Regions from separate parts of the Mesorhizobium sp. M0166 genome, predicted to be linked through region 1. Evidence: predicted binding sites of a transcription regulator. Region 1 holds the regulator's gene; each other region holds the start of a gene.

The links. Region 1 encodes PhoB, which activates phosphate uptake and scavenging genes when phosphate is short. Its sites were predicted from a motif close to TGTCATNNANCTGTCAT; they were not measured.
Region 2: the regulator PhoB is predicted to act here: its motif matches at 2,328-2,344, upstream of phnF (phosphonate metabolism transcriptional regulator PhnF).
Region 3: the regulator PhoB is predicted to act here: its motif matches at 4,278-4,294, upstream of olsB (l-ornithine N(alpha)-acyltransferase).
Region 4: the regulator PhoB is predicted to act here: its motif matches at 2,106-2,122, upstream of NKJ46_RS06535 (RNA degradosome polyphosphate kinase).

The regions. Positions count from the first base shown of each region.
Region 1 is NZ_JAMYTD010000016.1:74,100-81,384, reverse strand. Features, by position in the region: gene NKJ46_RS18665 (ATP-binding cassette domain-containing protein) at 1-368, opposite strand, end outside; partial or broken gene NKJ46_RS18660 (sugar ABC transporter permease) at 446-1,773, opposite strand; gene xylF (D-xylose ABC transporter substrate-binding protein) at 1,916-2,956, opposite strand; gene NKJ46_RS18650 (ROK family protein) at 3,243-4,487, shown strand; gene phoB (phosphate regulon transcriptional regulator PhoB) at 4,497-5,186, opposite strand; gene phoU (phosphate signaling complex protein PhoU) at 5,203-5,910, opposite strand; gene pstB (phosphate ABC transporter ATP-binding protein PstB) at 5,943-6,746, opposite strand; gene pstA (phosphate ABC transporter permease PstA) at 6,743-7,285, opposite strand, start outside.
Region 2 is NZ_JAMYTD010000032.1:49,647-56,931, forward strand. Features, by position in the region: gene NKJ46_RS26205 (ABC transporter permease) at 1-100, shown strand, start outside; gene NKJ46_RS26210 (zinc-binding alcohol dehydrogenase family protein) at 172-1,191, shown strand; gene phnF (phosphonate metabolism transcriptional regulator PhnF) at 1,545-2,288, opposite strand; gene phnG (phosphonate C-P lyase system protein PhnG) at 2,427-2,888, shown strand; gene phnH (phosphonate C-P lyase system protein PhnH) at 2,888-3,499, shown strand; gene NKJ46_RS26230 (carbon-phosphorus lyase complex subunit) at 3,501-4,613, shown strand; gene NKJ46_RS26235 (alpha-D-ribose 1-methylphosphonate 5-phosphate C-P-lyase PhnJ) at 4,879-5,778, shown strand; gene phnK (phosphonate C-P lyase system protein PhnK) at 5,775-6,551, shown strand; gene phnL (phosphonate C-P lyase system protein PhnL) at 6,554-7,261, shown strand; gene NKJ46_RS26250 (DapH/DapD/GlmU-related protein) at 7,258-7,285, shown strand, end outside.
Region 3 is NZ_JAMYTD010000010.1:158,083-165,367, reverse strand. Features, by position in the region: gene NKJ46_RS14480 (DUF934 domain-containing protein) at 1-200, shown strand, start outside; gene NKJ46_RS14475 (DJ-1/PfpI family protein) at 337-957, shown strand; gene NKJ46_RS14470 (fatty acid desaturase) at 1,001-2,023, opposite strand; gene NKJ46_RS14465 (hypothetical protein) at 2,150-2,353, opposite strand; gene grpE (nucleotide exchange factor GrpE) at 2,591-3,226, shown strand; gene olsB (l-ornithine N(alpha)-acyltransferase) at 3,339-4,214, opposite strand; gene NKJ46_RS14450 (PAS domain-containing hybrid sensor histidine kinase/response regulator) at 4,364-6,652, opposite strand; gene acuI (acrylyl-CoA reductase (NADPH)) at 6,742-7,285, opposite strand, start outside.
Region 4 is NZ_JAMYTD010000003.1:392,634-399,918, reverse strand. Features, by position in the region: gene NKJ46_RS06550 (TIGR02117 family protein) at 1-475, shown strand, start outside; gene NKJ46_RS06545 (FAD-dependent monooxygenase) at 542-1,780, opposite strand; gene NKJ46_RS06540 (zinc-finger domain-containing protein) at 1,800-2,045, opposite strand; gene NKJ46_RS06535 (RNA degradosome polyphosphate kinase) at 2,195-4,396, shown strand; gene ppx (exopolyphosphatase) at 4,396-5,928, shown strand; gene NKJ46_RS06525 (serine hydrolase domain-containing protein) at 5,985-7,052, shown strand; gene NKJ46_RS06520 (DoxX family protein) at 7,078-7,285, opposite strand, start outside.

The sequences.
Region 1 (7,285 bases):
GCGACGTCATCGAGCGTACCCCAGCCGGTCATCAGCTCGCGGCCGAGAAACAGGTTGGCGGCCGCATCGACGTTGTCGGCCAGCGCCAGCGTCTGGTAGATCGTCTCGATGCCGTACTTCTTGGCGTCGCGGGGATTGGAGATCGAAGCCTCCTCGCCGTTGACGAAAATCTGGCCCGCATCGCGCTTGTAGGCGCCGGACAGGATTTTTATCAACGTCGACTTGCCGGCACCGTTGTGACCGAGCAAAGCCATCACTTCGCCCGGGAAAAGATCGACCGAGGCATCGTCGACGGCGCGAATGCCGCCGAAGGCGATGGAGATGTTGCGCATGTCGATCAGCGGCGTGGGAGCGGTCTTGTCTGCCATGCTTGTTCTTCCTCCCTATAGATCCTGCTTGAGCATGATCTTGTCCGACAACCGGTTTCCACCTTGCGGGATCATGCTCAGACCCGTTTGCGATAGACGGTATCGAGCCACACCGCGACCACCAGCACGGCGCCGACAACAATGCTCTGCAGCGGCGAATCGATGCCGAGCAGCACCATGCCGGATTGCAGCGACTGCATCAAAAGCGCGCCGAGCATGGCGCCGAGCACTGTGCCGGAGCCGCCGGCGAGCGACGTGCCGCCGATCACCGCCGCCGCGATGACCAGGAGTTCGTCCAGGGTCCCCAGCGCATTGGTCGACGCATTGAGGCGGGCCGAAGCAATCGCCGCGCTGATCGCGGCCAGCACGCCCATGATCATGAACACCTTCATGGTCACCCAGCGCGTGTTGATGCCGGCGAGTTCCGCCGCTTCCGGGTTGCCGCCAATGGCAAAGACATAGCGGCCGAAACGGGTGCGTTTGGTGATGAAGGTCATGACGATGCCGACTGCGACAGCGATCAGCACCGGTATGGCGATGCCATGGGCGATGAACAGCCCGCCTTCGGGAGGGTGATGCCGTTCCGCTGGGCGTACTGGCGAACGATGCCGATCGGCCAGGGATAGGAATTGGCGATCCAGACAGCGCCGAGGATGGCGGCACAGGCGACAACACCCAGCAGGGTCTCCGCCCAGACGGGGCGCAGCGGAAATTTGAACCGCTTGCGCTGCGACCGGCCGTTGAGCAGCATGAAGGCGACGCCCACACAGGCGAGAATGCCGACGATCCAGCTTGCGGTTGCGCCGATCGAGCCACGCGGCCCGCCGCCCATGAGCTGGAAGGTGGCGTCGAGCGGCGCGACGGTGCGCCCGCTCGTCATCAACCATGCCATGCCGCGCCAGACCAGCAGGCCGCCCAGCGTCACGATGAAGGCCGGAACCTCGAGATAGGCGATGATAAAGCCCTGGAACGCGCCGATCAGGAGGCCGAGCGCCACGCCGGCAGCCAGCGCGATGATCCATATCCAGGGATTTCCAAGCTGGAACTCCATGACGCGGATGAGGAATTCGGCCTGCGCCACGCCCATCACCATGCCGATCACGCCTTCGACGGAGCCGACCGAAAGATCGATGTTGCGCATCACGATGACCAGCACCATGCCGGTCGCCATGATCGCGACCGAGGAGGTCTGCACCGACAAGTTCCAGAGATTGCGCGGCGTGAGGAAAAGCCCACCCGAGAGTATGTGGATCCCGACCCAGATGACCAGCAGCGCGCCGACCATGCCGAGCATGCGCGTGTCGAGTTCGGTTGCCTTGAGAAATCGGGCAACGATGCCGAGCTCGGATTCACGCGCCCGGTCTGCCGTGCTGTCGACCGGCGTGTTGGAAGTCGTGTCGGTCATCATGTTTCTCCCGCCGGGTTGCCGTCTGCCGCGGATGCCGGAAGCAGCCTAGAAGTTATCCGCCGGAAGCGGAAAAACAACTCTTGTTGAAAAAACGCCGCGGCGAGCGGCCGCGGCGTTCGGACGTCTCGGAAACGTCGGCTCAGTTGCAGACTGCAACAGTGCCCGCCGCCACGCCGGCGCAGACCTCTTCTTTCTTGATCCAGCCGGCGTCGATGACGACGTTGAGGTTATCCTTGGTGATGGCGACCGGGGTCAGGAACAGCGACTTGACGGTATTGCCGCCGGGCGTGGTGAAATCCTTCACGCCGGCAATGTCGGTCATCTGCTTGCCGTCGGCCAGTTGCGAGGCGATCTCGGCGGCGTTCTTGCCGAGCTCGCGCGCATCCTTCCACACCGACACAGTCTGTGTGCCGAGCGCGATGCGGTTCAGCGCGGCGTGGTCGCCGTCCTGGCCCGAGACCGGAACAGATCCAGCCAACCCTTGCGCCGTCAATGCTGCGACGACGCCGCCGGCAGTACCGTCATTGGCCGCGACCACTGCATCGACCTTGTTGTCGTTCGCCGTCAGGAACTGTTCCATGTTTTTCTGGGCGTTGGCCGGCAGCCAGCCGTCGGTATAGGCCTCGCCGACATTCTTGATCTTGCCCCTGTCGATAGCGTCCTTCAGCACTTCCATCGAACCGGCAAACAGGAAATCGGCATTCGGATCGGCACCCGAGCCCTTGATGAAGACGTAGTTGCCTTCCGGCTTCACCTTGAACACTTCGCGGGCCTGCATGCGGCCGACTTCCTTGTTGTCAAAGGTCAGGTAAAAGACGTCCTTGTTCTCGATCAGCCGGTCGTAGCCGACAACCGGAATACCTTCGTCCAGCGCCTTCTGCACGGCCGGCCCGATGGCCGAGGCGTCCTGCGCAAGGATGATCAGTGCGTTGGCGCCCTGCGAGATCAGGCTCTCGACGTCGGTGAGCTGCTTGCCGGGGTTGGACTGCGCGTCGGCGGAAATATACTTGTCGCCGGCGGCCTCGATGGCCGCCTTCATTGCGGCCTCGTCGGTCTTCCAGCGCTCTTCCTGGAAGTTCGACCAGGAAACGCCGATGACCTTGTCTTTAGCCTGCGCCACCGACGCCAGCGCCAGCGTCATGGCGACACCCGCCAGAATGGCGGTCGTGAATTTCTTCATCATATCCTCCCTGCGCCGCGTACGGCGTGACCAATTGGCTCAAAGACCAGCTTAGAAGCTCTAATTTTTTCGAGCCTCGAAAAAATACTGGCCCGATCTCCGGCTGCTGTCAACATCGATTCTGATGGATTTTGATGACTTTGCGAGTTTTTTCGAGCGTCGGAATAAACGATGACAGCGCCACCCGCATCTGACACTATTTGCCTGCATCCGACACTGTTTGTCGGACATTACCGACGGCTTCCGGTTCATGAGCGGCCGCGGCAACCGGGAGGAAAGCAAAACGATGTCGGTCGGAATCCGCCATGACGATTTGCGCCGGCGCAACCGGGCGATGGTGATCTCGGCGGTGCGCCGGGCCGGCCAGCCATCGCGTACTGAGATCGCAGCAACCACCGGCCTCAGCCATTCGACCATATCGGCGATCTCCTCCGACCTGATACGGGAAGGCATCCTCGCCGAGAGCAAGGCAAGCGAGCCCGTTTCGTTGAAACGCGGTCGTCCGCAGGTCGGCCTCGCCCTCAACCCGGAAGCTGCGGCGGTGTTGACCGTGGTGTTGTCGCTGAATTTCCTGTCGGCCGCCATTATCGACTATGCGGGACAGGTGGTCGCCGAGGAACAGCGCCGGCTGGACACGCTGACCATGCCGCGCGACGAACTGATCCGCGAATGCATGGCCATCGTCCGGCGCCGACTTGAGGATCCAGACCTTGACGTCCGCAGTGTCGCCCGCATCGCCCTAGCTATCCAGGGCATTACCGACTCCCCTGCACGCGCCATGCTGTGGTCGCCGATCACGCCGCAGACCGACATTGCCTTTGCCGACATGCTGGAGGACGAATTCGGCATCCCGGCAACGGTGGAGAACGACTGCAATATGATGGCGGTGGCTCTGCGCTGGCGCAAGCCGGACCGCCATCGCGACGACTTCATCGCCATCCTGCTTTCGCATGGCATCGGCATGGGGCTAGTGTTGAAGGGCGAGCTGTTCACCGGCACGCATTCCTCGGGCGGCGAGTTTGGCCACATGATCCATCGTCCAGGCGGCGCGCTCTGCCGTTGCGGACGACGCGGCTGCATCGAGGCCTATGCCGGCAACTACGCCATCTGGCGCAACGCCAGGCAGATGAGCGAAGACAGCGAACCGGTCGCCGACGTCAGCGACGCCGACATGCGCGCCCTGGCGGCCCGGGCGCGCGAGAAAGATGGGCCGGAACGCGAGGCCTACTGCAAGGCCGGCGAAGCGCTGGGTTTCGGTCTCGGCTCGCTGTTCGCGCTGATCGATCCGGCACCGGTCGCGATGGTCGGCGCCAGTGCCGCCGCCTTCGATCTGATCGAGCCGGCCTTGCGCAAGGCAATCGCACAGACCGCCGGCGGCCAGCATTCCGGCTCGATCTCTTTCGACACTGAGCCGAACGAATTGCCGCTGATCCGCGAAGGCTGCGCGATGCGGGCGTTAAGCTTCGTCGACCAGGAGATTTTCGCGCCGGGCGCGCAAATGAGGCCCGGCGTCCGAAAGAACGTCGCCTGACCAGGCGGATCAATCTTCCCTGATCGCATAACCGGCACCGCGGATGGTGCGGATGACATCCGGCATGCGGCCGTTATTGACGGCTTTGCGCAGCCGGCCGACATGGACGTCCACTGTGCGTTCGTCGATGTAGATCGTCTCGCCCCAGACATTATCGAGCAACTGGCTGCGCGAGAAGACGCGGCCCGGATGCCGCATCATAAACTCCAGCAGCCGGAATTCGGTCGGTCCGAGCCTGATCTCGCTCTTCTTGCGATAGACCCTGTGCGATTCGCGATCGAGCACGATGTCGCCGACCTTCAGCACGCTGGACAGCACTTCCGGCTTGGCGCGGCGCAGCAGCGCCTTGACCCTGGCCATGAATTCCGGTGTAGAAAACGGTTTGACCAGATAGTCGTCGGCGCCGGTCGAAAGACCGCGCACCCGGTCGCTCTCCTCGCCGCGCGCGGTCAGCATGATGATCGGCAGCCGCTCGGTTTCGGGGCGCACCCGCAACCGGCGGCAGAGCTCGATGCCGGAAACCGCTGGTATCATCCAGTCGAGCACCAGAAGGTCGGGCACATTCTCCTGCAAACGGATCTCGGCTTCGTCGCCGCGTGTCACCACCTCGACCTGGTAGCCTTCGGATTCGAGATTGTAGCGGAGCAGCACACCCAACGGCTCCTCGTCCTCCACCACCATTACTCGTGGTGCGATCATCAGCTGGGCACCCCCATCATGTCACCGGCGCGGACATTGTCGTTTCGTCCTGCTTCGGACGATTGACCGGCAATTGCTCGCCGGTCAGCACATAATACGCATTTTCGGCGATGTTGGTGACATGGTCGCCGATCCGCTCCAGATTCTTGGCGCAGAACAGCAGGTGCGTGCAAGCGGTGATGTTGCGCGGATCTTCCATCATGTAGGTCAATAGCTCGCGGAACACGGACGTGTATTTGACGTCAATGCGCTCGTCGGCGGCACGCAGCTTGGCCAACGCGGCCGCATCGCCTGCAGCATACTCCTCGATGACGCCCTGCACCTGGATGAGCACCAGCTGCGCCATCGCGTCGATGGAATGCGACAAGTCGCGCGGCGTGACGCTGAGGCCGACCGCACTCACACGCTTGGCGATATTCTTGGCAAGGTCGCCGATGCGTTCGAGGTCGCCGGCCATGCGGATCGCTCCGACCACATGGCGAAGATCGTGGGCCATCGGCTGGCGTTTGGCGATCAGGGTGATGGCGCGGTCGTCCAGTTCGCGTTGACGCGCATCCATGATGGCGTCGTCGGAAACGACGCGTTGCGCCAACACGTTGTCGGAATTCAACAGGGCCTTGGTCGCCCCGCCGACCATCGAACCGGCGAGGTCGGCCATGTCGCGGATCAGCTTGCTGATCTGCTCGAGATCCTCGTCGAAAGAAGCGACTGTGTGTTCGCCCATGGTCCTGTCCTCATATGCATGATCGGAACGGCTCAGCCGAAGCGGCCGGTGATATAATCCTGCGTGCGCTTCTCGCGGGGCGACGTGAAGATCTTCTCGGTCCGGTCGAACTCGACCAGTTCACCGAGATACATGAAGGCGGTCTGGCGCGACACGCGCGCCGCCTGCTGCATGTTGTGGGTGACGATGACGATCGTGTAGTCGGCTTGCAATTCGTCGATCAGTTCCTCGATCTTGGCGGTCGACAATGGGTCGAGTGCGGACGCCGGTTCGTCGAGCAGAATGACTTCCGGCTTCACGGCCACGGTGCGGGCGATACAGAGCCGCTGCTGCTGGCCGCCGGACAGGCTCAAGCCGCTGGCGTTGAGTTTGTCCTTGACCTCGCTCCACAGCGCGGCGCGCTTCAACGCCTGTTCGACGCGGCCGTCCATCTCGGACTTGCCGAGGTTTTCGTAGAGCCTGACGCCGAAGGCGATGTTCTCGTAGATCGACATCGGGAACGGCGTCGGCTTCTGGAACACCATGCCGATCTTGGTCCTGAGGAGGTTGAGATCCTGCGACCGGTCGAGAATGTTTTTGCCGTCGAGCAGCACCTGGCCCTCGGCTGTCTGTTTCGGGTAGAGCTCATAGATGCGGTTGAACACACGCAGCAGCGTCGATTTCCCGCAGCCCGAAGGCCCAATGAAGGCCGTGACGCTGCGCTCGGGCAGCGACAGGCTGATGTCCTTTAGCGCCTTGCTCTGGCCGTAGTAGAAGTTGAGGTTCTTGACCTCGATCTTCGTCTTCTCGGCGACCGTTTCGGTCATCGTCATGTCCGGGGACAACATCTGTGTCATCTGTCCTCTCTGCGTCCGGTAAGGCTGCGGGCGAGGATGCTCAAGCCCAGAACCGTCAGGGTGATTATGAGTGCGCCGGTCCACGCCAGTTGCTGCCATTCCTCGTAAGGGCTGAGAGCGAACTGGAAGATGGTCACCGGCAGGCTGGCCATCGGCGCGTTGATATTGCTGCTCCAGAACTGGTTGTTGAGCGCGGTGAAGAGCAGCGGCGCCGTCTCGCCGGAAATGCGCGCTATCGCCAGCAATATGCCGGTGACGATGCCGGATAATGCGGCGCGGTAGGCGACCGAACGGATCACCACCCAGCGCGGCGCGCCGATCGCGGCACCGGCTTCACGTAATGCGTTCGGCACCAGGTTGAGCATGTCTTCGGTGGTGCGCACGACCACCGGAATGACCAGGATGGCAAGCGCAACGGCGCCGGCAATGGCCGAGAAATGCCCCATTGGCCGCACCATCAACTCATAGACGAACAAGCCGATGATGATCGACGGCGCCGACAACAGGATGTCGTTGATGAAGCGGACGACGGTGGTGAT
Region 2 (7,285 bases), on a different contig from region 1:
CAATCTGCTTAACGTCAACGCCTTCTGGCAGCGCATCATCACCGGCGTGCTGATCATCGTCATCGTCTATTTCGACGGGCTGCGCCGCCGCGGCAAATAGACCGCCTCCCAACAACCGCCGGCCTCGCGACAGCAGGGCCGGCGGTGCCATGAACCCGACTGGATTGAAGCATGAAAGCCGTCGTCTGCCGTTCCCCCGGCGAACTTGTCCTCGAAGATCGTCCGGCGCCTGGCGCGCCCCCCGCCGGCTGGGCGCTGGTCGCCGTCAGCCATGTCGGCATCTGCGGCACCGACTATCACATCTTCGAAGGCAAGCACCCGTTCCTCGCCTATCCCCGCATCATGGGCCACGAGGTTTCCGGCACCGTGATCGAGGTTGGCGAGGATGTCGATCTCTCGGTCGGCGAAGCGGTGATCGTCAATCCCTATCTCGCCTGCGGCAAATGTATCGCCTGCCGGCAAGGCAAGCCCAATTGCTGCGTCAGGATCGAGGTGCTCGGCGTCCACCGCGACGGCGCCATGTGCGAGCAGGTCCTGGTGCCGGCGCAAAATCTTTATCCGGCAAACGGCCTGTCGCTGGCCGATGCCGCCGCCGTCGAATTCCTGGCGATCGGCGCCCATGCCGTGCGGCGCTCGCTGGCTAATCCAGATGCGCGCACGCTGGTCATCGGCGCCGGCCCGATCGGGCTCGGCACGGCGCTGTTCGCCCGCATCGCCGGGCTCAATGTGACGCTGCTCGACATGAGTGCGGAGAGGCTGGGTTTCGCCGAAAGTGAACTCGGCTTCGCGACCCTCGACGGCTCGCAGGGCGCCACCGCCGACCTGGTGCGGGAAGCAACCGGCGGCGATGGCTTCGACGTGGTTTTCGATGCCACCGGCAACACCCGGTCGGTGCAGTCGGCTTTCGCCCATGTCGCGCATGGCGGGGCGCTGGTCCTGGTCAGCGTCGTCAAGGACGACATCGCCTTTTCCGATCCGGAATTCCACAAGCGCGAGATGATGCTCATCGGCAGCCGCAACGCCCTGCGTGCCGATTTCGACCATGTCGCCGCCTCGATCCGCAACGGCGCGGTGCCACTGGCAAAGCTCGTCACCCATCGCACTACGCTTGGCGAGACGCCGCGTGACCTCGCCCGCTGGGCGCATGAGAAGTCCGGCCTCATCAAGGCCGTGATCGAGGTGGGTTCATAACATGGCAGGCGGTGAACCCGGCCCGAATTGACGACGCCCCGCGCAGGTCGACCCCCACTCCGCCTCGGCTTTGCCGAGCCACTTCTCCCCCGATCGACGGGACGATCGACGGGGTAGAGGAAGGGTGCGAGCCTATTGCAGCCAACGCTCCTCAACCAGACTCCCTCCTTCTCCCGCCGTCAGCGGGCTCCCTTCCTCTCCCTCCGGAGGGGGGAGAGGTGGCTCGGCGAAGCCGAGACGGAGTGGGGGAAGGCGGTCCTCAAACGCCAAGCCGCTGATAAGTAAGCGCGACCGAGCCGGTATGATATCAGCGTGAGTCAGATAAATCACGGTCTCGTACCGGCCGGCACTACCTACAGCGCCGACAGTTTGAGCTCGATCCGCTCGGCCGGGAAGCGTGACTCCGAAAACTGTATCGGCTGACCGTCGGGCGTGACGTTGACGGCGACCGTGACCAGCACGATGGCGCCGGGCTGCAGGTCGAGGTCGGCAAGGTCGGCGGCATCGGCATGGCGCGCCGACAGCACAGTCGATTGCCGGAGATAGTCGTCGATGCCCAAACGTGCCAGCGATGCGGTGATCGAACCGGTTTCCGCCATGGCGGCATCGATGCCGGCAAAGCGCCTGGCATCGAACCAGCCGGCCGCGCGGGACACCGGCATTCCATCGGCTTCGCCGCGCGTTTCCAGGCGTATCACCTCGGCCCCCTTCGCAAGGCCCAAGCCCTCTGCCACACGACGGTCGGCGGGCTCGACCGATGACGCGAGCAAGGTGATATGCCGCTCGGACGCCTGTCCTTGCAATCCCTCGGAAAAGCGGGTGCGGGCGCCGATCGGATAGGACAGGCGCCTGCGCGACAGCACGAAGGTGCCGCGCCCCTGCTCCGCCCTGAGCACGCCCTCCTGCACCAGCGCTGCGATAGCGCTGCGCACCGTGTGACGGTTGACGCCATAGCGTCCGGCCAACGCGATCTCGGGCGGCAGCGCGGCATTCTCGGGAAAATCGCCGGCGGCGATCGAATGCAGTATCTGGTCGGCGATCTGCCGCCACAGCGCGACACCGCTGCGCCGCTCGATGCTGTTGGCTTGTCCGATCATTTCCGCCCCCGATCTTTTTTGCCCCAGACATTTTCCTCGTGTCATGCACTCGTCATGGACACGCATTAGAAAATAGATATAATTTGTATAGTTGTCTATATCAATAGACAAGTTTTTGGTGACAAGGGACTGTTAACCATGCGAGGACGGGAAGCGCGAGAGCAGGCCGAGCGCAAGGCCGTGATGGCGACGCTGTCACAATCGACCGGCGACGACATCGTCCGCCTGTGGGACGAAGCCGGCCTGCCTTGCGAAGCGGAACTTCTGCGTGGCCCCGAAACCGGCTTGGTCACGGTACGTGGCCGCATCGGCGGCGGCGGCGCTCCCTTCAATGTCGGCGAGGCGACGGTCACCCGTGCCACGGTACGGCTTGCGTCCGGCCATGTCGGCCACTGCTATGCGCTCGGCCGCGACAAGCAGAAGGCAAGGCTGGCGGCAATCGCCGACGCGCTCTGGCAGGACCCGGCCCACCGCAACGAGGTCGAGACCAAGGTCGTCGCGCCCTTGCAGGCCGCACTGGCCAAGGCACGTGACCAGCGCCGCGCCGAGACGGCTGCGACCAAGGTCGATTTCTTCACCATGGTGCGCGGAGAAGACTGATGGATATCGCCACTCAATCCATCGAAGGCGGCTTCGCCGATCCGGTATTCAACGCCCAGACCGTATTCCGCGCCGTCATGGACGCGATGGCGCGGCCGGGCAGCGTGCAGCCGCTGCCGGCCCTCGCCCACCCGCCGGCGCCGCTATCGGCCACCGCCGGGGCCGTCGCGCTGGCGTTGTGCGACAACGACACGCCGCTCTGGCTCGACCCGGCCTTGCAGGGATCGGCAGCGGTGAAATCCTGGCTTGGCTTCCATACCGGGGCGCCGCTGGCCAACACCCCGGCCGACGCGCATTTCGCGCTGATCGCCACGGCGGCCGAGATGATGGCGCTCGACGGGTTTTCGCAAGGCACCCAGGATTATCCCGACCGTTCCACGACGCTGATTCTCGGGGTCGGCGATCTCGTCTCCGGCGCTCCGCTGCTGCTCGAAGGCCCCGGCATCGAGAAGACGGCGACGATCGCGCCTGCGCAAATGCCGCGTCATTTCGTCGAGCAATGGAAGCAGAACAATCAGCGCTTTCCGCGTGGCGTCGACATCATCCTCGCCACGTCCGACGCGATTGCCTGCCTGCCGCGCACGACGCGCATCAAGACGATGGAGGCATAGCATGTACGTTGCGGTAAAGGGTGGCGAAGCGGCCATTCGCAATGCTCACAAACTGCTCGCCGACCGCCGGCGCGGCGACCGATCGGTGCCCGCACTTCGCCTCGACCAGATCGTCGAGCAGCTGGCGCTGGGCGTCGACCGGGTGATGAGCGAAGGTTCGCTCTACGACAGGGAATTGGCGGCACTGGCCATCGTCCAGGCGCGCGGCGACATGATCGAGGCGATCTTCCTGGTTCGCGCCTATCGCACGACGCTGCCGCGTTTCGGCTACACCAGGGCGATCGACACCGGCACGATGCTGGTCGAGCGGCGCGTGTCGGCGACCTACAAGGACCTGCCCGGCGGCCAGTTGCTCGGCCCGACTTTCGACTACACCCATCGGCTGCTCGATCCCGAGCTTGCCGCCGGCGGCGATGTCGCCGAACCGGAACAGCGTGCCGGCGAAGCGGAGGCGATGCCGCGCGTCTCCGCCATTCTCGCCCGCGAAGGCCTGATCGAGCCCGACGGCGACATGCCAGGTGATCATGTCCCCGGCGACATCACCCGCGAGCCGCTCGAATTCCCGATGGCGCGTGACATCCGCCTGCAGGCGCTGTCGCGCGGCGACGAGGGGTTTCTGCTGGCGCTCGGCTATTCCACCCAGCGCGGCTACGCGCGCAACCATCCCTTCGTCGGCGAGGTTCGCATCGGCGAGGTCGAACTCGAACTGGACGTGCCGGAACTGCCCTTTGCCGTGCCGCTCGGCAGCATCCGCGTCGCCGAATGCCAGATGGTCAACCAGTTCAAGGGCTCGGCCAAGGCGCCGCCGCAATTCACCCGCGGCTACGGCCTTGTCTTCGGCCAGAGCGAGCGCAAGGCGATGGCCATGGCGCTATGCGACCGCGCGCTGCGCGCCTCGGAGTTCGGGGAGGACGTCGTTGCCGCCGCGCAGGACGAGGAGTTCGTCATCTCGCATTCCGACAATGTCCAGGCGACCGGCTTCGTCGAGCATCTGAAGCTGCCGCACTATGTCGACTTCCAGGCCGAGCTCGACCTCGTGCGCCGCATGCGCGCCGAGCACGACGCTCGCGAAAATGCCGGCAAGGGCGAAGAGAAGAGGCAAGCCGCGGAATGACTTCAGTTAGCTCCACCACCGTGACTTCCCCCGTCTGGGGAATGGCCTCCGGATCCGCCGTAACCGCTACTGCTGCCGACGGTCTCGCCTTGCGCGCCTTCCCTCGGCTCAGGAAGAACCATTCTACGAAGCACAAAGGCAACCACCCCGACGAACACCAGCAACAGTATTCCGAGGCGCATCCATCCGATCGGGGTCATCGGAGCCCAGCCCCTTTTACGTGTCTTGGAACTCAATTCGGTAGCACAGAGCGGAAGCGATCGCCATGACCGACATCGCCACCTACAACTTCGCCTATCTCGACGAACAGACCAAGCGGATGATCCGCCGCGCCATCCTCAAGGGCATCGCCATCCCTGGCTATCAGGTGCCGTTCGCGTCGCGCGAAATGCCGATGCCCTATGGCTGGGGCACCGGCGGCGTGCAGGTCACGGCTTCGATCATCGGCCCGGACGATGTGCTCAAGGTCATCGACCAGGGCGCCGACGACACCACCAATGCGGTTTCGATCCGCGCTTTCTTCAAGAAGGTCGCCAATGTCGCGGTCACCACCGAGACGGCGAAGGCGACGATCATCCAGACGCGTCACCGCATCCCCGAGTATCCGCTGAGTGCCGGCCAGGTGCTGGTCTACCAGGTGCCGATCCCCGAGCCGCTGCGCTTCCTCGAGCCGCGCGAAACGGAGACGCGCAAAATGCATGCGCTGGAGGAATATGGCCTCATGCATGTGAAGCTCTACGAGGACATCGCCAGGCACGGCCGCATCGCCACCACCTATGCCTATCCGGTCAAGGTGGAGGGCCGCTATGTGATGGATCCGTCGCCGACACCGAAATTCGACAATCCGAAGATGCACCGTTCGCCGGCTTTGCAATTGTTCGGCGCGGGCCGCGAAAAGCGCATCTATGCACTGCCGCCCTTCACCGACGTCGTCAGCCTCGACTTCGAGGATCATCCGTTCGAGGTGCAGACCTTCGACCAGCCCTGCGCGCTGTGCGCGGCCGAGAACGTCTATCTCGACGAAGTCATCCTCGACGACCATGGCGGCCACATGTTCGTCTGCTCCGACACGGATCATTGCGAGAAGCGGCGGGCCGAAGGCCATCGCGGCCACCTTGCGCCCGAGACCCCCCTTGCCCAGGAAAAAACGGAGCCGGCGCAATGACCGACGAACCGCTGCTGCGCGTTTCGGCGCTGTCCAAATTCTACGGCTCGCGGGTCGGCTGCGAGAACGTCACCTTTGACCTCTGGCCGGGCGAAGTGCTGGCGGTGGTCGGCGAATCCGGTTCCGGCAAGACAACTTTGCTCAACTGCCTGTCGACGCGGTTGCTGCCCTCTTCAGGCACCGCCAGCTACCGCATGCGCGACGGCCAGTTCCGTGAGCTTTACCGCATGAGCGAGGCCGAGCGCCGCTTCCTGATGCGCACCGACTGGGGCTTCGTCCACCAGAACCCCGCCGACGGGTTGCGCATGACGGTGTCGGCCGGCGCCAATGTCGGCGAACGGCTGATGGCGGTCGGCGACCGCCACTATGGAAAAATCCGCGCCACGGCCGTCGACTGGCTGTCGCGCGTCGAGATCGACGAAGACCGCATCGACGACGAGCCTCGCGCCTTTTCCGGCGGCATGCGCCAGCGCCTGCAGATCGCCCGCAATCTCGTTACCGGGCCGCGGCTGGTGTTCATGGACGAGCCGACCGGCGGCCTCGATGTTTCGGTGCAGGCGCGCCTGCTCGACCTGCTGCGCGGCCTTGTCACCGATCTCGGCCTCGCTGCCATCGTCGTCACCCACGATCTCGCCGTGGCGCGGCTGTTGTCGCAGCGCATGATGGTGATGAAGGACGGCCGCGTCGTCGAAAGCGGCCTCACCGACCGCGTCCTCGACGATCCGCGCGCGCCCTACACCCAGCTTCTTGTTTCTTCCATTCTGCAGGTGTGAAGATGGCAACCCCGCTCGTTGTCTCCGATGTCGCCAAGAGCTTCACCATGCATCTGCGCGACGGCATCAAACTGCCGGTGGTCGCCGGTGTCTCGTTCGCGATCAGGGCCGGCGAATGCGCCGTGCTCGGCGGCCCGTCCGGCGCCGGCAAGAGCTCGATCCTGAAAATGCTCTACGGCAATTATGCCGTCGATGAAGGCCAGATCATCGTCCAGCATGAGGGTGGGCTCATCGATCTCGCCACGGCCAGCCCGCGCACCGTGCTTGCGGTGCGCCGGCTCACCATCGGCTATGTCAGCCAGTTCCTGCGCACTGTACCGCGCGTCTCGGCGCTCGATGTCGTCGCCGAACCGCTGGTCGAGCGCGGCGAAGAGCGCGAGGTCGCGCGCGAAAAGGCGCGCGCCTTGCTGGCGCAGCTGAACCTGCCGGAAAAACTCTGGGCGCTGCCGCCGGCAACCTTCTCCGGCGGCGAGCAGCAGCGCGTCAACATCGCGCGCGGCTTCATCACCGACCATCCGATCCTGCTGCTCGACGAGCCGACCGCCTCGCTCGACGCCAGGAACCGCGACGTGGTGATTTCCCTGATCGCCGCCAAAAAGGCGGCGGGCGTCGCTTTGCTCGGCATCTTCCACGATCACGACGTACGTGAGGCGGTCGCCGACCGCGTCATCGACGTGACCGCCTTCGCTGCCGGGAAAATCGCCGCATGACCAGGAAGCTGTCGGAGGCGCCGC
Region 3 (7,285 bases), on a different contig from region 1:
GCGCCACCGGGCAGGTGCTGGTCGACCAGCTGCCGCACATGCTGCGCCTCGGCTTCGACGAATTCGAGATCTCGCACCCGGTGCTGCTGAAGCGGCTCGAGCAAGGCCGCACCGGCGGACTGCCGCTGTCCTACCAACCGTCGGTGAAGCCGGAGGCCAAAGGCCCGAAATATTCCTGGCGGCGGGTGCGCGCCGGCTGATCCGCTCCAGGTGTCAGAAGCCCTATCTGGTCGGACCACATTCCCGATTCAGCCTTTTATTTTGCGCCTCTCCGCCTTACGATAGGCCCATTATTTCGCGATCCGAATAAATGTGGCCACAAGGGAGGAACCGGATATGGCTGGCAAGAAGATATTGATGCTCGTTGGCGAGTTCAGCGAGGAATACGAGATTTTCGTCTTTGAACAGGCCATGCACGCCGTGGGCCACACCGTCCATGTCGTCTGTCCCGACAAGAAGGCCGGCGATATCTTGAAGACCTCGCTGCACGACTTCGAAGGCCACCAGACCTATACGGAAAAGCTCGGCCACGACTACATCCTCAACAAGACGTTTTCAGAGGTCAACCCGGCCGAATACGACGCCGTCTATGCGGCGGGCGGGCGCGGGCCGGAATATATCCGCATCGACAAGCGCGTGCAGGCGCTGGTGCGGCATTTCCATGAAACGGGCAAGCCGATCTTCACCATCTGCCACGGCGTGCAAATCCTGATTGCAGTCGACGGCGTGGTGCGCGGCCGCGAGGTTGCGGCGCTGCAATATTGCGAGCCGGAAGTCACGCTGGCCGGCGGCATCTATATCGATGTTGCGCCGACCGGCGCTCATGTCGACGGCAATCTTGTGTCGGCCAAGGGCTGGCCGGGCCTTGCCGCCTTCATGCGCGAATGCCTGAAAGTGCTGGGCACCGAGATCCGCCAGGGCGAAATCCTGATGCGCGACCAACGCCGGGCGGCTTAAGCTCGGAATTTGGAGCCGCCGCACTCTTCGTGCGGCGGTGCGTCTACACGGCCATCCGCGCTTCGCGGAATGATACCAGTTTGCTGCGGCTCTCGTCCCACAGCGCCAGCTTGACGCAGCGCAGGCTGTCGAGGAGCGTGACGCGGCCGATCTCACGCAGCTCCGGATAGTCCCTCAGCACTTCCGGAAGCCGATAGCATGGCACCTTGGCCGAGAGGTGGTGCACATGGTGGACGCCGATATTGCCGGTGATCCAGTTCAGCACCGGCGGCAGGTCGTAATAGGACGAACCGTGCAGGGCAGCGTGCTGGAATTCCCACTCGGAGTCCTTTGTCCACTCCGTCTCCTCGAACTGGTGCTGGACATAAAACAGCCAGATGCCGGCCGATCCGGCGAGGATGACGATCGGCAAATGCACGACCAGGAACGCGCCAGGGCCAACGAACCAGATGAGCAGCGCGGCGATGACCGCGATGGCGAGATTGGTCGACATCGACGACACCCAGGGGGTGAGGCCGCCCCGCATCATGCCCAAGGGCAGTCTCTGCTCGAAAATGAAGATCCATATCGGGCCAAGGCCAAACATCACCAGCGGATGGCGATAGAGGCGATAGGCGAGCCGGCCCCGCCACGACAGTTGCCGGTATTCGGCGACGGTCAGTGTCTTGATGTCGCCGGTGCCGCGCTCGTCGAGATTGCCGGCGCTGGCGTGATGGGTTGCGTGGGCGCGACGCCAGCAATCGTAAGGCGTCAGCGTCAGCACGCCAAGCACGCGGCCGATCCAGTCGTCGGCATAGCGGTTGGCAAAGAAGGACCCGTGGCCGCAATCGTGCTGGATCATGAAGATCCGCACCAGAAAGCCGGCTGCCGGAAGGATGAGGACCAGACCCCACCAATGGCCATAGGCATAGGCGGCCGAGGACAGTGCCCACAGCGTGGCGAAGGGGATGAGGGTGATGGCGAGTTCGACGGCGCTGCGACGCCTGTCGGGCTTTTTATAGCGCGACAGGATTTTCAACCAGGCGCGCTTGCTGTTTGCCACAGCTTCGGGGGAAATCATGTTCATCATGAAACATAGGCGGAGCAGGGCGCTGCCGCAAGGCGGAGATCACGCAAAGTTACTGCGCGTAAATGTCGCGCGATGGCAAGGAATGCCGGCCACAACCGCCGGGCGCGGCGCCGGCAACGGCGCCTACCGACGGCGCCCGCCTGCGACCACCTTGGCTTCCACGCCGTCCAGGCGGTCGAGCAATTCCTTCAGACGGTCGGGAATATCGGACTCCGTGCGGAAAGCCGGCAAGGTGCGCAGAAAGCGCTTGGTCGCCTCGGTGCCGAGCTGGCGCCGGATATCGGCGGCGAGCCCGTCGCGTTTTTCGCCGTTCCTGCGGGGCATCATCTCAAAATCCTGTGTCGGCTTCGAAACTCTTCCAAGGGAGGAATGGTTCCCGCATTGTAGTAGCCTGGCAAGCAAAGCCGGCGGTCACGGTAAAGTTTGAATTAAAATCGAAAGGTTTGCGCGGCCCGCCATCAGGCCGCGACAGCGGCTGCAGTAGCGCTTGCCCCTTGATTTTTGGCCGCTAAACCTCGATATCGGGCGCAAATCCACACCATTCGAAAATGACGGGAAACGGCGATGAGCGACCAGGCAAAAGACGAACGCGCGCCCGACGAAGCCGAGAAGACCGAGGCTGCCGCGGAGCCAAGGGAAGGCGGCGTCGACGGCGACTATGAAGCGCTTGTGCGGCTTCTGAAGGAAAACGAAGAGCTGAAGGATCGCGCACTGCGCGTCGCGGCCGACATGGAGAATTTGCGCCGCCGTACCGCCCGCGACGTCCACGATGCGCGCGCCTATGCGGTCGCCAACTTTGCCCGCGACATGCTTTCGGTGTCAGACAATCTGCGCCGTGCCCTGGATGCCATCCCGGAGGAGGCCAAAGCTTCGGGCGATGCCGGGTTCAAAGCGCTGATCGACGGCGTTGAGATCACCGAGCGCGCCATGCTGTCGGCGCTGGAACGTCACGGCGTGAAGAAGCTCGAACCCGAGGGCGAGAAATTCGATCCGAATTTCCACCAGGCGATGTTCGAGGTGCCCAATCCCGACGTGCCGGCCAACACGGTCGTGCAAGTCGTGCAGCCCGGCTATTCGATCGGCGAGCGCGTGTTGCGGCCGGCCATGGTCGGCGTGGCCAAGGGCGGCCCCAAGCATGTAGCAAGCGAAGCACCGGTCGAGCCGGGGCCGGTCAATGAGCAGGCCGAGAAGGATGCGTAAGTTAGGGGAGTAGGGGAATAGGGCAGTACGGGAGTAGGGAATAACGCTACGTCGGGTAAGGTAGAGCAATTGCCTACTCCGGCCGTTGCCTTCTCTCCGCCTACTCCCCTACTCAGGCCGCAAACCGCTGCGCTTCTCCGCCATAATAATTGACGTAGCGGGCGCCGATCTCCTTGACCGGCATCACCACGAACACGTCGACCGTCGAGAATTCACGGTCGATGACGCAGCCGTCGCCGATGCGCGCGCCGACGCGCAGATAACCCTTGACCAGCGGCGGCATCGCGGCGATCGCCGCCTTGGCATTGACGGCCTCGATCGGCATCAGATCCATGGAACAATAGCGCCCGGCGACGGCACGCACGTCCCACGATGAATTCGTCCGGCAGTGGTGGGCAAGATAGGTCAGCGCCTCGGCATGTGCCGCCGGCACGGTGCCGTGGAACGACGCGCAACCGGTCATCACGCCGATGCCGTAATGGTTGATATAGGCCCAGATGCCTTGCCACAGCGCCTCGATGGTGCGCTTCGAGCGGTATTCCGGCAGAACGCAGGAGCGGCCGAGCTCGAGGAAGCGCTGGCCGGGATGCCGCGCGATCAGCTTGGTCAGCTCGAATTCGCCTTCGGAATAGAAGCCGCCGGCCGCCGCGGCAATCTCCTGCCGCAGCAGGCGGTAGGTGCCGACGATGCGGCGATGTTCGGGGCCGGAAAGCGAAGTATCGAAGACCAGCAGATGGTCGCAGAGGGGATCGAAGCGATCGGCATCGCGGCGGTCCTGCATCTGGAACAGGTCCTTCCTGGCACCAAGCTCGTCGTAGAACACCCGGTAGCGCACTTCCTGCGCGGCAGCGATCTCGGCCTCGTTGCGGGCGAGCCGCACTTCGAGATTGCCGATGCGGCCGAGCGATGCGCCTTTTATGACGGCATCGGCGTTCCGGCCGACGAGCAAAGGCCCGCTGGCGTTCGGCCGAGCATCACATTCCGGCATGACTGTATGCACGAGTGATTCTCCTTCGAGCCATCCCTCTTGGCACGGGGATACGGTGTAGGTGCAACAGGATTGTGACAGTACCGTGATACGGCTCTGCGGGCAATACTTCGTCGGCTGGGTAATCTATCGACCGTCTAGGTTGTGCCTCAGGCGGCCGCTTGCCCTTCGACCGCATGAACCAGGGCATCGGGGTCAAGCGGCTTGGTGACGAAGCCGCTGGCACCGTGAGCGAGCACGGCGTGGCGGGTCTTTTCCTGGCTGTCGGCCGACAGCACCATGATCGGTACCGGCGGCACCGCGGTCTCCTCCTCATGGCGGCGGATGGCGGCGATGGCGTCCAGACCGTCCATGACAGGCATATGCAAGTCCATCAGCACCACGTCGTAGCGGTGCTTGTGGCCGGTGCTGATGACCGCCTCGACGGCGGCCTTGCCGTTGCCAACCACTTTGACGCGATGCCCGGCCTTCAGCAGCGTGGCGCGAGCCAGCATGGCGTTGATGTCGTTGTCCTCGGCGATCAGCACCGACAGGCCTTGCTGGCGGCCGCCAATGGCGTGCCCAGCCAGCGCGCCGCGCTTTTGCAGCTGCGGCTCGGCGATGACCGGCGCATGGCTGGTCAACAGGACACGCAGCAGTGTTTCGCCGCGCACCGGCCTTGCCAGGAAGGTGGCGTAACCGTTGGCACGGAACTCGCCAAGCATGCCGCGGTCGGTCGGCGCGATCAGCGTCACCGCCTCGCAATCGGCAAATCCGCTCTGGCGCAGGCGCCTGAGCAGCCTGCCGTCGCTTTGCTCCATGGCAGCATCGATCAGCAGCACGTCACAGCTCTCGGCGAAAGCGGTGGCCTGGGCGGCGGCGGCGGCCAGATCGACCGTGCCGCCATTGGCGCGAATGGTGCGGGCGAGGGCTTCGGCCTCGACCAGGTTCTTCGATACGATCACCGCATGCCGGCCCGAAAGGGCGTCCTGGCGGATCTGCGGCGCCTCGACGGCGGAAATAGCGGGAATCTCGAAGACGAATTCGGACCCCTGGCCAAGCCGGCTCGACACGGAGATGGTGCCGCCCATGGCGGTCACCAGGCGCTTGGAAATGGCAAGACCGAGGCCGGCACCGCCATGCGCACGGGTCGAGGTGCCGTCAGCCTGTTCGAAGTCCTCGAATATGCGCTCCATGTCCTCCTCGCGCAGACCGGGGCCGGTGTCGGTGATGGTGAAGCGGATGCGGTCGGTGGATTCGGTGCGGACGCGGCCGATGCTCGCCAGGACGCCGCCGCTGTCGGTGAACTTGACGGCGTTGCCGATGAGGTTGAGCAGCACCTGCCTGACCCTGCCGGGGTCGGCGGTGATCAGCTGCGGCACGTCGGGTTCGACATGACAACCGAGGCCGATATCCTTGGCAAAAACCCGCGCCGCCAAAAGCTCGACGACATTGTCGGCGATCTCGCGCACCGACATCGGCTGCGGTTCGGGATCGAAGCGGCCGGCCTCGATCTTGGAGTAGTCGAGCAGGTCCTCGATCAGCGCCAGCAGCGCGCTGGCCGAGGTCGAGATGGCGCCGACATAGGTCCGCTGCTCGGGCGAAAGGCTGGTGTCGGCGAGGAGCCGGGCCATGCCCATGATGCCGTTCATCGGCGTGCGGATCTCGTGGCTGACGGTGGCGAGGAAGCGCGATTTGGCCTGGCTCGCATATTCGGCCCGCTCGCGGGCGGTGATCAGCGAGGATTCGGCGCGCTTGCGGGCGGTGATGTCGCGGGCGATGGCGCGATGCGAGACGGCGCCGCTGTCCTTGTCGCGCACCGACAGCTCGATCCAAGAGAACCAGCGTGGGCCGTCCGGCGTGCGAATGGCGACATCGGTGGAACTCAGGCATTCATGGTCGGAAAAGGCGGCGTCGGGAACGATGCCGACATCGATGCCCAGTTCGGCCAGGGTCTTGCCGGCGAGGTCGCGCTGGTCGGTTTCGACAAGGTCGGCGAAAACCTTGTTGGCGTAGACGATATGGCCGTCGCGGTCGCGGTGGACGACGAGATCGCCGAGTGCATCGATCAGCCCGCGAAAGCGCTCCTCGCTCTCCTGCATCTCCCACATGCGGTCGGCCAGTGTCTCGATTTCGGCGCGGCTGCGGGCGGTCGTGGCATCGAGCAGGGCCACCGCGCGGCGCTCGGTACGCCTGTTGCGCAGATGCATGGCGAGCCCGGCGATGGCTGTCGCCAAAAGGCCGATGGTGATGAAGATCGGCGCCCCGGTCAGATGCGACAGGCCTGCCAGCACGACGATGGCGACGAGCGTCAGGAAGGGCAGGCCTTCGCGGTTGGCGGCCGGTAGTTCCGGCGCCAGCGGTGGCGCGGCGACAAGTTGCCGTCCTGGTGCCTCGGGGGCCGTCCCGTCGGCCCGTTCGGCTGGTTCCGCATCTCTGATGCCGGGTTCCGCAATCATACGGAACTCCTGCCAGACAGAGCTTATCGAAGGTTGTGGTTGATCGTTCGAATTTTAGCGGTCGCGCTCTTTTTTGTCCCTTTGGAGGCTCATATGTCCACCACCACGCGGCCGCGGATCTTACCCTCGACGATGTCATGCGCGGCGCCGATGATGCCGTCGAAGCCGATGCTCGTCGACAGGCTGGCAAGCTTTGCGTGATCGAGATCGGCGCCGATGCGGCGCCAGGCCTCGAGGCGGACCGCCTTGGGCGCCATCACCGAATCGATGCCGAGCAGCGAGACGCCGCGCAGGATGAAGGGGGCGACGCTTGCCGGCAGGTCCATGCCGCCGGCGAGGCCGCAAGCGGCGACGGCGCCGCCATAGGAGGTCATCGACAGAATGTTGGCCAGCGTGTGACTGCCGACCGCATCGACGCCGCCGGCCCAGCGTTCCTTGGCGAGTGGTTTTGCCGGCTGGGTAAGCTCGTCGCGTGAAATCACTTCCGCGGCGCCGAGGTCGGTTAGATAGGGGCTTTCGGCACTGCGACCGGTCGAGGCGACGACGTGATAGCCGAGGCTGGACAGGATCGAGACCGCGACCGAGCCGACGCCGCCGGCAGCGCCCGTCACCACCACCGGGCCGCGATCGGGC
Region 4 (7,285 bases), on a different contig from region 1:
CTTCCACTTCCTGGTCGATGCCGGCATTCCGGCCGACATGGCGGAGGTCCGCTACATCGTCTTCGGCTGGGGTGGCCGCGCCTTCTATCTGGAGACGCCGACCTGGTCGGAGCTGAAGGCAGTGCCGGTGATGAAGGCGCTGACCGTCGATGCCTCGGTGATGCATGTCGACATTTCCGGCGAAATCGCCGAACCGCATCCCAACGTCGCGGGTTTCGACATCGGCGAGGCGCGGTTTACGGCGCTGCTCGATTACATTGCAGCAAGCTTCCGGCAGGGGCCGAACGGGGCCATGCCGATCGAGAGTGCGGCCTATTCCCGCTTCGATCGTTTCTTCGAAGCCAACGGTCATTTCAACGCACTGGTCGGCTGCAACACCTGGACGGCGGCGGCACTGCGCACGGCCGGCCTGCGCACCGGCTGGTGGAACCCGCTGCCAGCCTCGCTCGGCCTGTCGATGCAGCTTTACAATTGAAGAGGGTTCCGGCTGATCAACGCCGCGATCCTTCGCGCCCCCCTCTGTCCCGCCGGCCTTCGCGCTTCACCGCCGATCCCCAGACTCGCGCGCCCGCCAGCCATAGAGCCAATCGAGATCGGCGGCGAGTTTTTCGGGCGAGCGCATTGCCAGGAACAGGTTGCGGGCCATCGCCACCGGCCCGGCCGCATGCCAGGCGAGGCGATTGACGGCGCCGCGGCGGGCGACCTGGGCGACGCGCGGCCGCCGCGCCTGTTCCCAGGCGGCAAGTGCCCCCTCAAGGTCGGCTGTGGAGGCCGCAACGAAGCCGGCAAGCGTCGCCGCGTCCTCGATCGCCATCGCCGCGCCCTGCGCGGCAAACGGCGTCATCGCATGCGCCGCATCGCCGATTAGCGCGATGCCTTGCGGCGTCGTCCACCGCCGCTGCTCGACGGTGTGGATCGGCCATGCCGTCCATGGTGCGGCCTCGCTCGCCAGACGGACCAGCGCCGGCGCGGTACCGCGCATGGCGCTTGAGAGGCTGGCGGGGTCGGCATGCCCCGACCAGCCCTCGGCGATACGCTTGCCCCTGGTGAAGGCGGCGAGGTTGAAGGCAGTGCCACGGCTGACCGGATAAGCGACCATATGGAAGCCGGGATAGAGGAATGCGCTAACGCAATCGGGCGCACCGACCGCTGCAAAGGTTTGTCCGGCGGGGCTGTCAGCGGCCACCGTCGCGCGCCAGGCAAGCTCGCCCGAAAACCGGCTCCTACCGAATTCGGCCGCCTTGCGGGCAAGCGTTTCTCGCACCGACGACCAGACGCCATCGGCGCCGATCAGCAACGATGCTTCCGTTTCGATCGCCGTGCCGGCAACCTCGACTGTTGAGGTGATGCCATTCGGTCCAGTGGCGACGCTGCCGACGCAGGCGCCGGTGACAAGCTCGACCTCGGGCCGCTCGGCTATCCGCTCCATCAGCGCTGACTGCAGATCGGCGCGGTGGGCAACGAGATAGGGCGCTCCCCAGCGCGTTTCTGCCGCCTGGCCAAGCGGTACGCGAGCCAGCTGGCGCAGCGTGGCGGCATCCTTGAGCACGACCGCCTCCGGGCGCACCGCCGTCGGCAACAGCCGACCGAGTACGCCGAGCTGCCGTAGGATGTGCGTCGCGTTGGGCGAAAGCTGGATACCGGCGCCGGCAGCCTCGAGGTGCTGCGCCTGTTCGAACAGTTTTATCCGATAGCCGCGCTCGGCGAAGGCCAGTGCCGCGGTCAGCCCGGCGACGCCCGCCCCGGCGATGACCACCTGCCGGGACTGCATTTCCTGCATCAGGCTTGTCGCGGAAGAATCAGGCGGCCTGGTCGAGATAGAGGCAGCCCGGCGGCTGCGTTTCCAATGCCTTCAGCTTCGGCGAATAGCGATAGAGCGTCGAGCAGTAGGGGCAGACTTTTTCATTGTCGTCGCCCATGTCGAGAAATACATGCGGGTGGTCGAAAGGCGGATTGGCGCCGGTGCACATGAATTCCTTGACGCCGATGTCGATTGCCGGATAGCCCGCATCGTTCTGGAAATGGGGAATAGAACCGCCTGCCATCGTCGTCTCCTGATCTTGTCGATTGCATCTGGATCATAACTCGTCTCTTTGCAAGATCGATGAAATGAAACTGTCGCAAAAGCCTGTCAGAGGATAAGTTAAGCCGGTTAAGGCTGTGGTCGTCGAACGGTGTTGGAAGAGCGGAAACCATGAACGAACTGAAGCCGGTCCAGAACGAATTCATCACCGTCGAGGCGGCGAGCCGCGAAGGCGGCAATCCCGACCGCTTCGTCAACCGCGAGTTTTCCTGGCTGCAATTCAACCGGCGCGTGCTCGAAGAGTCGCTGAACGCCAATCATCCGCTGCTCGAGCGCGTTCGCTTCCTGTCGATATCGGCAGCCAATCTCGACGAGTTCTTCATGGTCCGCGTCGCCGGTCTTGCCGGCCAGGTGCGCGAGGGCATCGTGCTGAAGAGCCCGGATGGCCGCACGCCCGAGCAGCAGCTCGAACAATTGCTGCGCGAGGTCGAGCGCCTGCAGGAGGACCAGCAGAAAAGCCTTTCGGCGCTGATGCTGCTGCTCGACAAGGAGGGCATCGAAAGCATCACCCGCGATGCCCTGACCAAGGACGAGAAGGCCTGGCTGGAGGACCATTTCCAGGAGCAGGTATTTCCGGTGTTGACGCCGTTGTCGATCGATCCGGCGCATCCGTTCCCGTTCATTCCCAATCTCGGTTTCTCGATGGCGCTGCAATTGCGCCACCGCAAGAACGGCGAGGAGATGAGTGCGCTTTTGCGCCTGCCGATGGCGCTGAAGCGGTTCATCCGTTTGCCGGATCGCAAGCGCCATGTCCGCTTCATCCCGCTCGAGGAGGCGGTCGGTCTTTATATCGGCAAGCTGTTCCCAGGCTATGAGGTCAAGGGCTCCGGCACGTTCCGCATCATCCGAGACAGCGATATCGAGGTCGAGGAAGAATCAGAGGATCTGGTGCGGCTGTTCGAGACGGCGCTGAAGCGCCGCCGCCGCGGTTCGGTCATCCGTATCGAATTCGACATGCTGATGCCGCCCGAATTGCGCGACTTCGTCGCCGGCGAGCTTGGCGTCTCGGCAAGCCGCATCAGCGTGCTCACCGGTCCGCTGGCGCTCAGCCAGATTTCGGAGATCGTCGCCGTCGCCCGCGACGATCTGAAATTCACCCCCTACAATCCGCGCTTCCCCGAGCGCATCCGCGAGCATGGCGGCGATTGCTTTGCCGCCATCCGCGAGAAGGACATCATCGTCCACCACCCCTATGAATCCTTCGACGTCGTGGTGCAGTTCCTGCGCCAGGCAATGGCCGACCCGGAAGTGGTGGCGATCAAGCAGACGCTCTACCGCACCTCTAATGACAGCCCGATCGTACGCGCTCTGGTCGACGCCGCCGAGGCCGGCAAGTCGGTGACGGCGCTGGTCGAACTCAAGGCGCGCTTCGACGAGGAGGCCAACATCCGCTGGGCGCGCGACCTCGAGCGCGCCGGCGTTCAGGTCGTTTTCGGCTTTCTCGAACTGAAGACCCACGCAAAGATGTCGCTGGTGGTGCGGCGCGAGGATGGCAGGCTGCGCAATTACGTGCATCTGGGCACCGGCAACTACCACCCGGTCACCGCCCGCATCTACACTGACCTGTCCTTCTTCACCACCGACCCGACGATCGCGCGCGATGTCGCCCAATTGTTCAACTTCATCACCGGCTATGCCGAGCCGGCCGAGCAGATGCGGCTGGCCATCTCGCCGTTCACGCTGCGCGACCGCATCCTCAAGCACATTTCGGACGAGATCAGCCACGCGCTGGAGGGCAGGCCGGCCCGCATCTGGATGAAGATGAATGCGCTGGTCGATCCGATCGTCATCGATGCGCTTTATGATGCCAGCCGCGCCGGCGTCGAGATCGATCTCGTCGTGCGCGGCATCTGCTGCCTGAGGCCGCAGGTGCCCGGCCTATCGGAGAACATCAGGGTGAAGTCGATAGTCGGCCGTTTCCTCGAGCACAGCCGCATCTACTGCTTCGGCAACGGCCACGGCCTGCCATCGGACGGGGCGATCGTCTACATCTCCTCGGCCGATTTGATGCCGCGCAATCTCGACCGCCGCGTCGAGACCATGGTGCCGATCACCAATCCAACTGTGCATGAGCAGGTGCTCGGCCAGATCATGCTCGGCAACATCATGGACAACCAGCAAAGTTTCGACGTATTGGCTGACGGAACCTCCCGGCGCGTCGTGCTGGAAGAGGGCGAGGAACCGTTCAACGCGCAGGAATATTTCATGACCAATCCGAGCCTGTCCGGACGGGGCGATGCGTTGAAGTCGCATGCGCCCAAGCGCATCGCGCAGTTCAAACGCCGCAAGAAACAGAACGCAGCGACGGGCTGATGATTTCAGCGTCCCAGGGCCGGCTCCAGGACCGCCGACCGCTGTCCATCATCGATATCGGGTCGAACTCGATTCGTCTTGTCATCTATGAGGGGCTGGCGCGCTCGCCGACCTTGCTGTTCAACGAAAAGATGCTGGCCGGCCTCGGCCGCGGCATCGTTTCGACCGGAAAGCTCGATCCCGAGGCGGTGACGCGTTCGATGGAAGAGTTCCGCCGCTTCCGCGCGCTGTCCGACCAGGCCGGCGCCGAGCGCATGTATGTGCTGGCGACCGCCGCCGCTCGCGAGGCCGTCAACGGCCCCGACTTCATCCACCGCGCCGAGGACGTGCTCAAGACCGAAATCCAGGTGCTGAGCGGCCGCGAGGAAGCCCATTATTCGGCGCTCGGCGTCATCTCCGGTTTCCACCCGGCCAACGGCATTGCCGGCGACCTTGGCGGCGGCAGCCTCGAACTGATCGACATCGATGGTGAGACGATCGGTGACGGCATCACGTTGCCATTGGGCGGCTTGCGCCTGCAGGACATGGCGAAGAACTCGCTGAGCCAGGCGGCAAGGATCACGCGCGAGCAACTGGCACGGGCGAAATTGCTGAAGGGCGGGCAGGGCAGGGCCTTCTACACGGTCGGCGGCACTTGGCGAAACCTCGCCCGGCTGCACATGGAAATGACCAACTACCCGCTCGGCGTCATGCATCATTACGAGATCGGCATCGAAAGCGCCGCGAATTTCCTCCGGCAGGTCGCCAAGGCCGAGATCGATAAGATCAAAGGCATCGAGGGCATCTCCAAGAACCGCCGCTCGCTGCTGCCCTATGGCGCCATCGTGCTGCAGGAGATCATGGCGGCGATGCAGCCGTCGAAGATCATCGTCTCGGCGCTGGGCGTGCGCGAGGGCTTTCTCTATTCGCTGCTCGACAAGGCCGAGCAGAAAGCCGATCCGCTGATCTCGGCGGCGGAAGAGCTCGCCCGCCTGCGCTCGCGCTCGGTCGACCACGCGCATGAGCTTGTCGAATGGACCGGCAAGGCGTTCGCCGCCTTCGGCATCGACGAGACCAGGGATGAGGCGCGCTACCGCCACGCCGCCTGCCTGCTCGCGGATATCGGCTGGCGCGCCCATCCCGAATATCGCGGCAAGCAATCGCTCAATATCATCGCCCATGCCTCCTTCATCGGCGTCGACCATCCCGGCCGCGCCTTCCTGGCGCTTGTCAGCCTGTTTCGCCACGAGGGCGTGTTCAATGAAGCCGCTCCGGAAATCCGCGGACTGGCGACACCGCGCTATCTCGAGCGGGCTCGCGTGCTGGCCGCGCTGCTGCGCGTCGTCTATTTGCTGAGCGCGGCAATGCCGGGTGTCATGCCGCGACTGAAATGGGAAAACCGCGGCAATGGCGTGCTGGCGCTGGTGCTGCCGGCAGCGCTGGCCGATCTTTACGGCGAGCGGCCGGCCGGCCGGCTGGCACAGCTGGCAAGGGTCACCAACCGTCGGCTGGTGCTGGCGGTCGAGGGCGGGCCGAGCATGTCGGTGAAGTGAACGGACGGTCCGAGGCTGAATTCCGGGCGGTGGGGTAACGCGGAGCGAAGAATTCCATGACCATCCCAGAGTTATCGTCATCTCCGTCCGTAGCTGCGGCCGAAGCGCTCGGCTTCGATCCAGCGATCCACCGTAAGCTGCTTGCCGGGCTCGAGTCCGGCCTGTTGCGCGACTTGCACATCGTTCTCGCTGCCCGCTCCGAGAAGGTCTTCCTGGAGCACTATGCCGAGGGCAGGGACGAAGAATGGGGGCGCCCGATCGGGCAGATCGCCTTTGACGCCGGTACGCTGCATGATCTGCGCTCGGTGACGAAGAGCATCGTCAGCCTGCTTTACGGCATTGCGCTCGACAAGGGACTGGTGCCGCCACCCGATGCGCCGCTCTTCGCCCTGTTTCCCGAGTACGCTGATCTCGCCGCCGATCCCGCGCGCGCGAAGATCACGATCGGCCATGCGCTGACGATGACGCTCGGTATGGAGTGGGACGAAAACCGTCCCTATAGCGATCCGCAGAACAGCGAGATCGCGATGGAGAACGCGCCCGATCGTTATCGCTTCATCCTTGAGCGGCCGATCATCGCCGACCCCGGGAGCCGCTGGATCTATTCCGGCGGCAGCGTCGCGCTGGTTGGCGCGATCATTGAAAGAGGCTGCGGTAAATCCCTGCCGGATTTCGCGCGCGCGGCGCTTTTCGCGCCACTTGGCATCGAGCGCTTCCACTGGTCGGCTGGTCGTGACGGCGTCGCCTCCGCAGCCTCCGGCCTCAGGCTGGCGGCCCCAGACCTTTTGAAGATCGGTCAGCTCCTTCTTCGCAAGGGCCTGTGCAATGGGGAGAGGATCGCGTCGGAAGGCTGGATCAACGCGTCATTCACAGCCGCGACCTCGACGCCGGACGGCCTTGGTTATGGCCGGTTGTGGTTCACCGGCGACGCGCCGGCGCCGGCATTCGCCGCCCCGAAACCATGGTATGGCGGTTTCGGCAATGGCGGACAGCGGCTATGGCTGATGCCTGAAGCCGACATCGCGGCGGTGATCTATGCCGGCAAGTACAATGCCTGGGATGCCTGGGTGACGCCGACCCGCGTCTGGCGCGAGATCATCCTGGCCAATTTCCTGAACGCCTGATGATCTGTGCTGACGCCAAAGTCTTTCAGGTCGCTTCGGCACCGATGCCGATGCCACGCCCGTCGGCCGACCAGGCGCCCGCACCAGCCATCGCCAGCGCCAGGAAACCGCCTGATATGGCGATGTCCTTCATTAGCATCTGCGAATGCATGAAGGTCAGCGTCGGATCGTCGCCGCCTTGGCCATAGTGGCCGATGAAGCCGGCCGCGATGCAGAAGGCGGCGAGCAACAGT